Regions from separate parts of the Pseudomonas sp. AC193 genome, predicted to be linked through region 1. Evidence: riboswitches for the same ligand, from Rfam matches in the RefSeq annotation. Region 1 holds a riboswitch; the other holds the start of a gene.
The links. A riboswitch is a leader RNA that binds a small molecule or an ion and turns the genes downstream of it on or off. The one in region 1 is predicted to bind manganese.
Positions count from the first base shown of each region.

Region 2: another riboswitch for manganese. It lies ahead of mntP (manganese efflux pump MntP); the one in region 1 lies ahead of ACZZ0D_RS01545 (TMEM165/GDT1 family protein).

Region 1 is NZ_OZ409832.1:315,276-320,078, forward strand. It holds gene ACZZ0D_RS01540 (M48 family metallopeptidase) at 228-1,046, shown strand; gene ACZZ0D_RS01545 (TMEM165/GDT1 family protein) at 1,196-1,780, opposite strand; yybP-ykoY riboswitch at 1,869-1,993, opposite strand; gene ACZZ0D_RS01550 (class I SAM-dependent methyltransferase) at 2,044-3,042, opposite strand; gene ACZZ0D_RS01555 (2-hydroxyacid dehydrogenase) at 3,075-4,040, opposite strand; gene ACZZ0D_RS01560 (LysE family translocator) at 4,283-4,803, shown strand, end outside.
Region 2 is NZ_OZ409832.1:1,965,781-1,970,583, forward strand. It holds gene ACZZ0D_RS09080 (thiamine pyrophosphate-requiring protein) at 1-1,191, shown strand, start outside; gene ACZZ0D_RS09085 (DUF72 domain-containing protein) at 1,277-2,020, shown strand; gene mntP (manganese efflux pump MntP) at 2,023-2,586, opposite strand; yybP-ykoY riboswitch at 2,593-2,763, opposite strand; gene ACZZ0D_RS09095 (hypothetical protein) at 2,961-3,179, opposite strand; gene ACZZ0D_RS09100 (lysozyme inhibitor LprI family protein) at 3,295-3,651, shown strand; gene ACZZ0D_RS09105 (MFS transporter) at 3,755-4,803, opposite strand, start outside.

The DNA.
Region 1 (4,803 bases):
GCACCGACCTGAACCTTCTGTTTTGAATCCATAATCGCCACGCTTTCTCAGGTCGATGTATGGCGCAAGACAACTCGGTCAGTCCCCTCTCCCTCCGGGAGAGGGCTAGGGTGAGGGGCTTTTGAACTGTGGGACATGTCTGAAAGTCACTGCAACACGTCCGTTGTATCTGGCGTCGATACAATTACCCGCCTAGGATACCCGGCAGGTTTTCAGGGAGCTTTTGAATGAACAAGACATTGGTTGTAAGTGCACTGAGCGCAGCGTTGTTGCTGGCCGGTTGTCAGTCGGTCAACACCACCAGCGGCGGCGCCGTGGGTGTGGAGCGCAAGCAGTACATGTTCAGCATGCTGTCCTCGCAAGAGGTCGACCAGATGTATGCCCAGTCGTATCAGAAGACCGTCGGCGAAGCGTCCACCAAAGGTGTGCTGGACAAGACCAGCAGCGACGCCAAACGCGTTCAGGCGATCGCCGACCGTTTGATCGCTCAGGCGCCGAACTTCCGCCCCGATGCGGCGCAATGGAAATGGGAAGTCAATCTGATCAAGAGTGACGAGCTCAACGCCAACTGTGGCCCCGGCGGCAAGATCATTTTCTACACCGGGCTGATCGACAGCCTGAAACTCACCGACGATGAAATCGCCGCGGTCATGGGCCATGAAATCGCCCACGCCTTGCGCGAGCACGGCCGTGAGGCGATGTCCAAGGCCTACGGGATTGAAATGGCCAAGCAGGGCGCGGGTGCGTTGCTCGGTCTGGGCCAAGACAGCCTGGCGCTGGCCGACACCGTGGCCAACTACGGCATGACGCTGCCGAACAGCCGCGCGAACGAAAACGAAGCCGACCTGATTGGTCTGGAACTGGCCGCCCGCGCCGGCTACAACCCGAATGCCGCGATCACCCTGTGGGACAAGATGAGCAAGGCCTCGGAAGGTTCACCACCGGAGTTCATGAGCACTCACCCGGCATCGGCTAGCCGGATTGCTTCGTTGCAGGCAGCGATTCCAAAGGTCATGCCGCTTTACGAACAAGCCCCGAAATCCTGATGAATTTGCAGTGAGGCTGATGGCCCCTTCGCGAGCAAGCCCGCTCCCACACTGGATGTGCTTGAGCACATAATCTGTGTCCACTGCCATCTAATGTGGGAGCGGGCTTGCTCGCGAAGAACGATCACGCGGTTTATCGACGTGCGTTGTTAAACCCAACCACTGCTCTGCATCGCTTTGTACACCGCGACAATTGCCAGAATCATGAACGCCGACGCCGCGAGGCGACGGATCAGGGTCAGCGGCAATTTGTCGGCGGCAAAGTTACCGGCCAATACCACCGGCACGTTGGCAATCAACATGCCCGCCGTCGTCCCGATAATCACCAGCCACAAGTCAGGGTATTGCGCGGCCAGCATCACCGTCGCGACCTGAGTCTTGTCACCCATTTCAGCCAGGAAGAACGCAATCAGCGTGGTCAGGAACGGCCCGAACTTACGTGCCGTGCTGCTTTCATCGTCGTCCATTTTGTCTGGCACCAACGTCCACAGCGCCGTGGCCGTGAAGCTCGCGGCGAGGATCCAGTGCAGCGTCGCATTCGAGAAGAAACTGCCGAACCAGGCGCCTACCGCACCGGCTGCTGCGTGGTTGGCCAGGGTCGCGGCGACAATACCGGCAATGATCGGCCAGGGTTTGCGGAAGCGAGCGGCGAGAATCAGCGCGAGCAGTTGCGTCTTGTCGCCGATTTCGGCCAAGGCAACGATTGCGGTGGGAACGAGTAACGAGTCCAGCATCAGGATTTTCCTAAGGGGCGGGTCGACACGGCTATGACACGTACAGCCTTCCCGCCCCGGGTAAGGTGTGCGTGTCATAGGTCTTGTCAAACCCTGCGATCCGTCTGATGCGGACGCTTGGGTCGCATACGCCATGATCTGAGGATCAAGTATGTTGACGTATGCCGGACGAGCTTGGCGCTCGTGGGAGACTACTCCCCTAGGACGGAGCGGATTCTGCCTAGGCAAATCCGATTGAGCAAGCCTCTTTTTTGAAAGAAGTTCTAGCCGCGCTTGGCCCGGTAAATCCGGAAGCCATTGCCTTCGGCCTTGATCGCGCACACGCCTAGATGCTCTTCGATCAGCGGTTGGTACTTGAGGAAACTGTTGGCGACCAAGCGCAGTTCGCCACCGTTTTTCAGATGTTTGGCCGCTTTTCGCAGCAAGTTCTCGGTGGCGAAGTAATCAGTGTGTACGCCGACATGGAACGGCGGATTGCTCAAAATTGCGCTCAAACCCATCGGCGCCGCATCGATGCCATCGCCTGTCAGCACCTCGGCCTCCAGACCGTTAGCGGCCAATGTCAGACGACTGCTGGCAGCGGCAAACGCGTCGACATCAAGCAGCGTCACCTGATTATGCGGATAGCGACGCTTCACCGCCGCGCCCAACACACCCGCGCCGCAACCGAAGTCGAGCAGATGGCCACTCGGCAATTTGTCCAGATGTTCCAGCAGCAGGGCGCTGCCGCGATCAAGACGACCGTGGCTGAACACGCCCGGCAGGCTGATCACTTTCAACGGGCCTTCGGCCAGCGGCAATTCATAAGTCTGCGCGAGGCTTTCCAGCGATTTCGTTTCTGGCGCGTTGGCCACGGTGACTTGCCAGAGCTGGCAGTGACGCGCGCTGTCGAGTTTGCGCGGCTTGCCGAACGGATTGAGCTGTTTCGACGCGCCTTCGATGCCGCTGCGTTTTTCCCCGACCAGAAAAACTTCTCGACCGGCCAGACGCGAGGCCACGGCGTTGAGGATGTAATCGGTCAGATCCTTGGACTTGGGCAAGAACACCACAGCGCTATCAAACTCACGCTCCGGAACATTCACGCCGAAATGGCTGCGACCTTCGAAGCGAGCGTCCAGCGCCGCTTGATCGCCGGCATGCCAGCACCAGCCGAACGCGTTGGGCAAGCGCCCGAGCAGATCGTCGGCGGGCAAACCGGCCAACAACAACGAACCTTGAAACAACTCGGGCTGACGAAGCAGTACTTCACTGCGCGGATCCATAACTGCTCCTCAAAAAAAAGTGCCGCAGTTTATCAACTGACGACCCGCAGCGCCTTACCGCTGAAGAACGCCTGAGCGTTTTCGGTCAATTGACCGACGATGCGCTGGCGCGCTTCAACACTGCCCCAAGCGTTGTGCGGCGTAACGATCAACCGTGGAATGTCCGCCGCGAGCAACGGATTGCCCTGGGTCGGCGGCTCGACGCTCAACACATCCGTCGCCGCGCCGCCGAGGTGACCATTACGCAGCGCATCGGCCAACGCCTGTTCATCGATCAAACCGCCACGCGCGGTGTTGACCACGAAGGCGCCGGGTTTCATCGACGCCAGTTCGCGGGCACCAATGAAGTGGCGGGTGTGCTCGTTGAGCGGGCAGTGCAGGGTGAGGGCGTCGATTTGCGGCAGCAGTTCCTCCAGCGGCAGACGATCCGAGCGGGCAGGGCGCCCGGGGATCTGTCCGAGCAAAACGCGCATGCCGAAGGCTTCGGCCAGTCGCGCCACCGCGCCACCGAGTTCGCCGTGACCGAGCAAACCCAGGGTTTTGCCTTCCAGTTCAACAATCGGATAGTCGAGCAGGCAGAACTGTTTCGCCTGCTGCCAGCGACCTTCGCCGACGGCTTTCTGATAATCGGCCAGACGCGTGGCGAGGTTGAGCAGCAGCATGATCGTGTGTTGCGCCACCGACGGCGTGCCGTAACCCTGACAGTTGCACACGGTGATGCCGTGAGCGCGGGCGGCGGCGAGGTCGACGTTGTTGGTGCCGGTGGCGGTGATCAGGATCAGCTTCAAATCAGGGTTGGCAGCCATCGCGGCGGCGTCGATCAGGATCTTGTTGGAAATGGCCACGGTGGCGCCTTGCAGGCGTTCGCTGACTTGCTCGGGCAGGGTCTGGGCGAAGAGTTGCAGATCGCTGAAACACTCGCGCAACGGACTGAGGTCGAGGTCGCCAAGATCGAGCGACGGGTGATCAAGGAATACGGCGCGGCGCGTGTTCGTCATCAACTGTACCTTTTAGGCTTTGAGCGTTGGGCGTAATCTGCCGAGCCTACCAGATGAAACAATTGGTTACTCAGTGCCATAGGTACTCGCAATACCTGTGGGAGCGGGCTTGCTCGCGAAGGGGGCGAGTCAGGCGAATAGAGGTTGCCTGACACACCGCATTCGCGAGCAAGCCCGCTCCCACAAGGAGCCGCATCTATACAGTGAATCCAATTTTCCTGATCAATTTCAGAGGAGCCCCCATGTACTGGACCGAGTTCTTGACCGTTGCACTGATCCACCTGCTGGCCGTCGCCAGCCCCGGCCCGGACTTTGCCGTGGTGGTGCGCGAAAGCGTGACCCACGGGCGTCGCGCCGGTACCTGGACGGCACTCGGTGTCGGTACGGCGATTTTCCTCCACGTTGGTTATTCGCTGCTGGGCATCGGCCTGATCGTGTCGCAATCGATCGTGCTGTTCAACGCGTTGAAATGGGCGGCGGCGGCTTATCTGCTGTACATCGGCTTCAAGGCCTTGCGCGCGCAACCGGCGAAAACCGTCACCGACGATCTGCACAAAGAAGCCGGCGTACGCACGGCTCGCGGCGCGTTCACTTCGGGCTTCGTGACCAATGGCCTCAACCCGAAAGCCACGCTGTTCTTCCTGTCGCTGTTCACCGTGGTAATCAACCCGCACACGCCGCTGTCGGTGCAAGCCGGTTACGGGATTTATCTGGCGGTCGCGACGGCCGTGTGGTTTTGCCTGGTGGCGATGCTGTTCAGCCA
Region 2 (4,803 bases), 1.7 Mb from region 1:
CGTGCGGCAGACGTTTTGAACGCAGGCGAAAAAGTCGCGATTCTGGTCGGTGCCGGCGCATTGCAGGCGACGGATGAAGTGATTGCCATCGCCGAAAAACTTGGCGCCGGCGTGGCCAAGGCGCTGCTTGGCAAAGCGGTGCTTCCGGATGATTTGCCGTGGGTGACCGGCAGCATCGGCCTGCTTGGTACCGAGCCGAGTTACAAGCTGATGACCGAGTGCGACACCTTGCTGATGATCGGTTCGGGTTTTCCGTATTCGGAGTTTCTGCCCAAAGAGGGGCAGGCGCGTGGTGTGCAGATTGATCTGCAGCCCGACATGCTCAGCCTGCGTTACCCGATGGAGGTCAATCTGGTCGGCGACGCGGCGGAAACCCTCGCGGCGTTGCTGCCGTTGCTCGAACAGAAAAACTCGGGTAAGTGGCGCAAGAAAGTTGAAGGCTGGCGCGGTAGCTGGGAGAAAACTCTGGAAAAACGCGCGATGGCCAAGGCCAAGCCGATCAATCCGCAGCGAGTGGTCTATGAGCTGTCACCGCGAGTTCCGGATGAAGCGATCATCACCAGCGACTCCGGTTCGTGCGCCAATTGGTTCGCCCGTGACTTGAAAATTCGTCGCGGCATGATGTGTTCGTTGTCCGGTGGGCTGGCCTCGATGGGCGCTGCTGTGCCTTATGCAATCGCCGCTAAATTCGCCTATCCCGAACGCTCGGTGATTGCGCTGGTGGGCGATGGCGCGATGCAGATGAACAACATGGCCGAGCTGATCACCGTCGCCAAATACTGGCGGCAGTGGAAGAGCCCGAAATGGATCTGCGCGGTCTTCAACAACGAAGATCTCAACCAGGTGACGTGGGAACAGCGAGTGATGGAGGGCGATCCGAAGTTCGAGGCGTCGCAGAACATTCCCGATGTGCCGTATCACTTGTTCGCCATTTCCATCGGCCTGAAAGGGATTTTCGTTGACCGCGAAGAGGACGTAGCAGGCGCATGGGAACAGGCTTTGGCTTCCGATGTGCCGGTGCTGGTCGAGTTCAAAACCGACCCGAACGTGGCGCCGCTACCGCCGCACATCAAGCTTGAACAAGCGAAGAAATTCGCCACGACGTTGCTCAAGGGCGATGCGGACGAGGCGGGGATTCTGGTGCAAACCGCCAAGCAGGTTTTGAGCTCAGTTCTCCCTAGCAAAAAATAACGTCCCCCTGTAGGAGCTGCCGAAGGCTGCGATCTTTTGACGTTGTTTGTAAGATCAAAAGATCGCAGCCTGCGGCAACTCCTACATGGGAGTGGAGTTTCGGAGGTGCTGTTTGATTTTCATTGGGTGTGCCGGCTGGAGTCTCGGGCGTGAACATTGGCCGGCATTTGCGGAGGAGGGCACGCATTTGCAACGCTATGCGGCGCGGCTCAACTGCGTGGAAATCAACAGCTCGTTTTACCGCCCACATCGCCGCTCAACCTATGAACGTTGGGCGGATTCGGTGCCGGAGGGGTTTCGCTTTTCAGTAAAGGTGCCCAAACAGATTAGTCATGAACGCCGGCTCATGGACTGCGACGAAGAACTCGATGAGTTCCTGGCGCAGTGCAGCGGTTTGGCTGATCGATTGGGCTGTTTGTTGCTGCAATTGCCGCCGTCACTGGCATTTGATGCGGTCAGTGCCGAAGCGTTTTTCAATGCGTTGCGCCAGCGCTTCGACGGCGACGTGGTGCTGGAGCCGCGTCATGAGTCATGGGTGGCTGCCGAATCATTGTTGATCGCTTACCGGATCGCTCAGGCTGTGGTCGATCCGTCGCGCATCAGCAGTGATTCTTCCGCGGTTGGCTGGCACGGAACGCGTTATTGGCGGCTGCACGGTTCACCGCGCATTTACCACAGTGCTTACGATGACTCCTATTTGGAGAGCCTCGCCAACGTATTGCAGGCCGCCGATGCGCATGGCGCGACGACCTGGTGCATTTTCGACAACACCGCCAGCGGGGCCGCGCCAGGCAACGCGTTGGCACTGACGGCGCCGTCTAACGGCTAATCTCAGACCGCGAGATGCTCATACAAAATCGTCGCACCGACGATCATCAGCACCACACCGCCAACGATTTCAGCACGTTTGCCAACCATAGAGCCCAACACCCGGCCGAGCATCACGCCGATGGTCACCATGGTCATGGTCGCCAGACCGATCGCCGCCGCAGCCACCCAGATATTCACGTCGACAAACGCCAGGCCAACGCCCACGGCAAGGGCGTCGATGCTGGTGGCAAACGCGGTGACGGCGAGAATCAGGAAGGAATGCGAACCCGGTTTTTCTTCTTCCTCTTCTTCATGCTTCAGACCGTTGTAGATCATGTGCAGGCCGAGCACCACGAGCAGGGTGAAGGCGATCCAGTGATCCCATTCGGCAACCCATTGGCTCGCGGCTTGGCCGATCAGCCAGCCGATAATGGGGGTGATGGCTTCGATCACGCCGAAGATCAGACCGGTACGCAGGGCTTCCGTGAGGCGAGGTTTGTGCAGGCTGGAGCCTTTGCCGATGGCGGCTGCAAACGCATCCGTGGACATGGCCAGCGCGAGGAAAATGAGGGAAACAGGATTCACGGAGATACTTCCAGTCGGGCTATGAGTCAACGACACAACCACACGCCCGACTTTAGGCATGGATGTGTCGTCGGTCTCACCAACCAAAAGGTGTTCGCACCACGGCATGTTGCCGAGAATGTTGATACGAACGCTTCCGCAGTGCACGGAAACAGGCTACTCCCCAACGAGGTGCGGGATCATAGGCGGGGGAGTATGAAAATTTCGTTAAAAGGCCAGCTCAAGCGGGTATTTGCATTTGACAGCGAACTCTGTGGCGAGGGGATTTATCCCCGTTGGGTCGCGCAGCGGCCCCTCTTTAAAAGCTGGGAGCGCTGCGCACTCCAACGGGGATAAATCCCCTCGCCACAAGGTTATCTGTCAAGCAGCAAACCTTAGTTGCCATCCGCCACTTTGCGTTCAATCTCATCGACCTTGCGCTGCAGCGTCTCGGCATCCTGCTCTTTCACCCGGGTAGACGAAGGCGTAATCACCTCATCCACACCTTTGGTGTCGTCATCGTGGTCTTCAAGATCACGCTCGACCACGTTCACCGGTTTGCCGGATGTGTCGGTAGGTGGGGCATTCGGGGTTTTGTCGTCGTTGCTGTTCATGGTGGTGACCTCCAGTGGTGTAAACATTGGAGGCGGTGGTTTGGCAGGCGTTCAGAAACTTTGCGCTCATGCATTAGCCCAAGAGGGATCAATCGCTGTCTGGATGACCCAACCCATGCGCAACAAAACTCTACTTTCAACCGTGTTCGGCTTGTCTGCCCTGATCATCGGCCATGCTGCTTACGGCGCCAGTTTCGACTGCGACCGGGCCAAAGCTGCCGATGAAAAAGCGGTGTGCGCCAACCGCGCGCTCAACGACATGGACGTGAGCATGGCGCTGCTCTACAAACTGGATCGCCGGTTTCTGCCGATGGGTGGCCGTGGTGCCTTGATTGACGAGCAACAGGCGTGGCTGAAAACCCGTGGCAAATGCGCCGCTGATGTGAAATGCCTCACCGACGTTTATCAGCAGCGAATTCAAGCATTGCAGCAGATCATCGACACCCGCGTGGTCACCCAGGGCCCGTTCTGACACCGCAACACTCCTGTAGGAGCTGCCGCAGGCTGCGATCTTTTGACCTTAAAAAACACAATCAAAAGATCGCAGCCTGCGGCAGCTCCTACAAGGGGGCGGGTCAGTCTTTGAGAATGTCGCGATCCTTGGTTTCCGGCAGGAAGAACGTACCCAGTATCGCCGTCATCACCGCAATCACGATCGGGTACCACAAGCCGTAGTAGATATCCCCGGTGGCCGCGACCATCGCGAACGCCACCGTTGGCAGGAACCCGCCGAACCAGCCGTTACCGATGTGATACGGCAGCGACATCGAGGTGTAGCGAATGCGCGTCGGAAACAGCTCCACCAGCCACGCCGCAATCGGCCCATACACCATGGTCACGTAGATCACCAAAATGGCCAGCAACAGCAGCACCATCGGGTAATTGGTTTTTGCCGGGTCGGCTTTCTCTGGATAACCGGCTTCTTTCAGCGCAGTGCCCAGTGTCGCGGTGAAGGCATCATTGCGGGTTTTGAAGTCGGCGGCGGGCAGGGCGCTGCCGTCGAAACTCTCGACGACTTTGTCGCCAATACGCACTTGCGCCACGGTGCCGGGTTCGGCGGTGACGTTCTCATACGGAATCGCCCGTTTCGCCAACAGCGTCTTGGCCAGGTCACAGGAACTGGTGAATTTGGCCTTGCCCACCGGATCGAACTGGAACGAACACTGTTCGGGGTTGGCGATCACCTTGACCGGGTTTTTCTCCTGAGCGATGAACACATCAGGATTGCCGTACTGGGTCAGCGCATGAAAGATCGGAAAGTAGGTCAGCGCCGCCAGAATGCAGCCGACCATGATGATCGGCTTGCGCCCGATGCGGTCGGACAGGCTGCCGAAAATCACGAAGAATGGCGTACCGATCAACAGTGATCCGGCGATCAGCAAGTTGGCGGTTTGCGGGTCGATCTTCAGCGTTTGCAACAGGAAAAACAGCGCATAGAACTGCCCGGTGTACCAAACCACCGCTTGCCCGGCCGTGCCGCCGAGCAACGACATGATCACCACTTTGAGGTTGTCCCAACGGGCGAATGATTCAGTTAGCGGCGCTTTCGACGCTTTGCCTTCGTCCTTCATTTTCTGGAACACCGGCGACTCGCTCAGTTGCAGGCGGATGTACACCGAGACGA